Regions from separate parts of the Microbacterium sp. PF5 genome, predicted to be linked through region 2. Evidence: predicted binding sites of a transcription regulator. Region 2 holds the regulator's gene; the other holds the start of a gene.
What was found. Region 2 encodes HspR, which represses chaperone genes until heat shock. Its sites were predicted from a motif close to AAGTTGAGTCNNNNNGACTCAACTT; they were not measured.
Positions count from the first base shown of each region.

Region 1 (2,387 bases), on a different contig from region 2:
GTCGAGGTGGTCGCCTCCGCCTGCTCCGCTTCGGCGATCTCGCGCTCCAGCCGCTTGATGGTCTCGTACTCGAGCTTGGACGCCTTCGTGTAGTCGGCGTTGCGCATCGCGAGGTCGCGCTGGGTGACGGCGTCGTCGAGCTGCTTCTTCAGCTCGCCGACCCGGTTGAGCCCCTGACGCTCGCGCGCCCAGCGGGCCTCGAGGCCGGCGAGCTCCTTCTCCAGCTCGACCAGGTGCTCGCGCAGCGCCCCGAGGCGCTCCTTCGAGGCGGCATCCTTCTCGCGCTTGAGGGCCAGCTCCTCGAGCTTGAGCCGGTCGACCTGACGCTTGAGCTGGTCGATCTCGACCGGGGAGGAGTCGATCTCCATCTTGAGCCGCGACATCGACTCGTCGATCAGGTCGATGGCCTTGTCCGGGAGCTGCCGAGCGGGCAGGTACCGGTTGGACAGGGCGGCGGCCGCCACGAGGGCGCTGTCCGAGATCGTCACCCCGTGGTGCGCCTCGTAGCGACCCTTGAGGCCGCGGAGGATCGCGATCGTGTCCTCAACCGAGGGCTCTCCCACGTACACCTGCTGGAACCGGCGCTCCAGGGCCGCGTCCTTTTCGATGAACTCGCGGTACTCGTTGAGCGTGGTCGCGCCGATGAGCCGCAGCTCACCGCGGGCCAGCATCGGCTTGAGCATGTTGGAGGCCGCGACGGAGCCCTCCCCGCCGCCCGCGCCCATGAGCACGTGCAGCTCGTCGATGAAGGTGATGACCCGCCCGTCCGATTCGGTGATCTCCTTGAGCACCTGCTTCAGCCGCTCCTCGAACTGCCCGCGGTACATGGCACCGGCCACGAGGGCGGAGATGTCGAGGGTGACGAGCTCCTTGTCCTTCAGCGACTCGGCCACGTCGCCCGCGACGATGCGCTGCGCGAGCCCTTCGACGACGGCCGTCTTGCCGACGCCGGGCTCGCCGATCAGCACCGGGTTGTTCTTGGTGCGACGCGTGAGGACCTGGCTGACGCGTCGGATCTCGCTGTCCCGTCCGATGACGGGGTCGAGCTTGCCCTCGCGGGCGCGGTCGGTCAGGTTGATGCCGAACTGCTCGAGGGCGGACTGCTGTTCCTGGTTCGGGGATCCGGTCTGCGGGGTGGTCATGCGCTCCTCCTGGAGGTACTCCTTCTGGTCGGCCCCGCCGCCGAAGTCCGGGGACGGGATAAAAAGTTGAGCCGTGTTGACTCAAGTTTACCATTCCGGGGGTCGTGCCTCCAGCCCGTCGTCACCTCTCCCGGACGATGGCATCCCAGACCGCGGCGGCGACCTCGCGCTTCGACCCCGACGCGGTGCCGGCCGCGGTACCGCCAGGACCGAGGATGTGCACGGTGTTCTCCGCGCGCTCGAAGCCGCGGTCCCAGCCGACCTCGTTCACCACCAGCAGGTCGACGCCCTTGCGCTGCTGCTTCGCGCGGGCACGGTCGAGCATCTCGGCCTCGTCCTCCGGCGTCTCCGCGGCGAACGCGATCACGAGCTGCCCCGCGCGCCGAGCGGCCGCGAGCCCGGCGACGATGTCCTCGTTCTCCACGAGCTCGATCGGCGGCACGCCCCCGGTGTCCTTCGTGAGCTTGCGCGCCGACACCTCGACCGGGCGGTAGTCGGCCACCGCCGCCGCCATGACCACGACCTGAGCGTCCGCGGCCGCCTCGGCCATCGCGGCGGACAGCTCCGCGGCCGTGCCGACCGTGACCACCCGGATGCCCGGATGCCGCGCGGCCTCACGCACGTCGCCCGCCACGTTCGCCGCCACCAGGGTCACCTCGGCGCCGCGGGCGGCGGCTTCGGCGGCCAGGGCGACCCCCTGCCGCCCGCTGGAACGGTTGCCGAGGAAGCGCACCGGATCGATCGGCTCGCGCGTGCCACCCGCCGACACCACCACCCGGACGCCGGCGAGGTCGCCGGGCGTGAGGAGGGTCTGCGCCGCCGCGAACACCTCCTCCGGCTCCGCCATCCGCCCCGGACCGCTGTCGCCACCCGCCAGCTCGCCGTCGGCCGGACCGACCACGTGCACGCCGCGTTCACGGAGCGTTCCCATGTTCGCCTGCGTGGCGGGGTGCCGCCACATCTCCGCGTGCATCGCCGGGGCCACCAGCACCGGCGCCTCGGTCGCGAGCAGCGTGGTGCCCAGGAGGTCGTCGGCCAGCCCGGCGGCCATCTTCGCGAGCGTGTTGGCGGTCGCGGGCGCCACCACCACGAGCTCCGCGGCCTGCCCGAGCGCGACGTGGCGCACCTTCGCCACATCGTCGTGCACGCTCGTGGTGACCGGGTGCCTGCTGATCGCCTCCCACGTCGGCAGCCCCACGAAACGCAGGGCGTCCGCCGTGGGCACCACCGTCACGTCGTGACCCG
Region 1 covers NZ_SSDQ01000174.1:30,609-32,995, reverse strand. The annotation lists gene DW297_RS18435 (ATP-dependent Clp protease ATP-binding subunit) at 1-1,142, opposite strand, end outside; gene coaBC (bifunctional phosphopantothenoylcysteine decarboxylase/phosphopantothenate--cysteine ligase CoaBC) at 1,264-2,387, opposite strand, start outside.
Region 1: DW297_RS18435 (ATP-dependent Clp protease ATP-binding subunit) is a predicted target of HspR. The motif match lies at 1,206-1,230, and genes of this name have one in related genera.

Region 2 (2,387 bases):
AGCTGCGTCCCGCGAAGGTCGTCGTCGCCGTCCCTGCGGAGTAGGTGATCGATGGCCAGCCAGGATTGGTTCGACAAGGACTTCTACAAGACCCTCGGGGTCACGAAGGACGTCAGCGACGCTGACCTCAAGAAGACGTACCGCAAGCTCGCGCGCAAGTATCACCCCGACTCCAATCAGGGCGATGCGAAGGCCGAGGCCAAGTTCAAGGAGATCAGCGAGGCCTACTCGGTGCTCTCCGACCCCGAGCAGCGCAAGGAGTACGACGAGATCCGCGCCATGGGCTCGGGCGCCCGCTTCACGGCCAGCGGCTCCGGGGCGGGCGGGTTCGAAGACGTCTTCAGCCGGTTCGGACAGCAGGGGCGAGGCCAGAGCGCCGACTTCGAGGACATCTTCGCGATGTTCAACCAGGGGCAGGGCAGCGGCTTCGGCGGCGGCCGGTTCGGTCAGCCGAGCGGCGGGTTCCGCGGCTTCGGCGGACCGCAGCGCGGCGCCGACGTGACCGCGCGCACCACGCTCGACTTCACCACTGCCGTGCAGGGTGAGACCATCACGCTGCAGGGTGAGGACGGCAAGCCGTTCAAGGTGAAGATCCCCGCGGGCGTCGCCGACGGGCAGAAGATCCGGCTGCGTGGCCGGGGTCGTCCGTCGCCGGACGGCGGGGAGAGCGGTGACATCGTGGTGCAGATCACGGTGCGACCGCACCCCGTGTTCACGCGCGACGGCCTCAACCTCCGCGTGGTCGTGCCGGTCACGTTCACCGAGGCCACGCTCGGTGCCACCATCGAGGTGCCGACGCTCGGCGGTGACGTGGTCAAGCTGCGCGTCGCCCCTGGCACTCCGTCCGGGCGCGTGCTGCGCGTCAAGGGCCGCGGTGTCGCGACCTCCAAGGGCACGGGCGACCTGCTCGCCGAGCTCCAGGTCGCGGTGCCGACGCACCTCGACGACGCCGCGCGTGAGGCGCTGGAGAAGTTCCAGCAGCTGGAGCCGCAGGAGAACCCGCGGGCGGAGTTGATGGCGAAGGCCCGCCGATGAGTGCGAACGCCGAGGGACGGGGGTGGAGTGCGTGATGGACGCCGACACCCCCGTCTTCGCGATCGCCGCCGCCGCCGAGCTGTCGGGCCTGCACCCGCAGACCCTCCGCCAGTACGACCGCATCGGGCTCGTGGTGCCCGGCCGCACGCCGGGCGGCTCCCGGCGGTATTCGTCGCGGAACATCGAGCAGCTGCGGGAGGTCGCGCAGCTCTCCTCCGAGGGGATGAGCCTGCCCGCGATCGCCAAGCTCCTCGACCTGGAGGACGAGAACCGGATGCTGCGCGGGCGCGTCGTCGCGCTCGAGGCCGCGCTGCGCGCCGAGCGGGAGAACCGCCCGGGCGTGCGGGTGTTCGCGGCCGGCTCGTCCGGCGTGGTCCCGATGCCCGGCGGACGACGACTGCGTCGCTCGACCGAGCTGGTGCTGTGGCACCCGCGCGGCTCGGCGTGACCTGCGCCCGACACGTTCAGGGGATGGAAAGCCGCTGTTTCTAGCGTGGGGGCAGGGAACCCCCTGGTCCGCGCCGCGCGCGGGTGTCCTGCCACGACGGAAGAACTCCTCATGACGAACACCACTGCCCACCGCCCCGCCCCCTCGCTGGGACTCCTGATCCTCCGGGTCGTCACCGGTGCGATCTTCACCGCCCACGGCGCCCAGAAGATCTTCGAGTACACGATCCCCGGAACCGTCGGCAGCTTCGCCGGCATGGGGGTGCCGTTCGCGGAGATCGCCGCGCCCGTGGTCGCCTTCGTCGAGCTGATCGGCGGCATCCTGCTCATGCTCGGGCTGTTCACCCGCCCGGTCGGCGTGGTGCTCGCGATCGACATGCTGGTCGCGCTCGTGCTCGTGCACCTGCCCGCCGGTCTCTGGGTGGGCGAGGGCGGCTACGAGTTCGTGGCCGTGCTGGGCGCGGCCGCTCTGGCCCTCGCGCTCACCGGTGCCGGGCGCTTCTCGATCGACGGGGCCGTGCTGCGGGGCCGAGCTCCCGCCTGGCTCGCCTGACCGCTCAGCCCTCGCCCCGGTCGACGCCGACCCGCCGCACCAGCACCCACGTGTTTCCGGCGTCGCCCGGCACGTGCCGGAACTCGTCGAGCGCGGCCTGCGACAGCGCCAGGCCGCGCCCGCTCTCGCTGTCCTCGCCCGGCATGGACACGGTGTCCCAGTCGATCGGGGCGGGCGGCGCGGTGTCGCGGATGTAGGCGCGCAGCTCGTCCGCCGAGACGCGCACGTCGACGCTGAACACCACGTCGGTGCGCTCGTTGTGCTGCGCGATGTTGGTGGTCACTTCGCTGACGGCCAGCGCGAACAGCACCTGGTCCTCGGCGGGGATCTCCGGGCCGTCGGCCCAGAGCCG
Region 2 covers NZ_SSDQ01000034.1:18,435-20,821, reverse strand. The annotation lists gene DW297_RS01315 (nucleotide exchange factor GrpE) at 1-44, shown strand, start outside; gene DW297_RS01310 (DnaJ C-terminal domain-containing protein) at 52-1,035, shown strand; gene DW297_RS01305 (heat shock protein transcriptional repressor HspR) at 1,070-1,483, shown strand; gene DW297_RS01300 (DoxX family protein) at 1,595-2,035, shown strand; gene DW297_RS01295 (ATP-binding protein) at 2,040-2,387, opposite strand, start outside.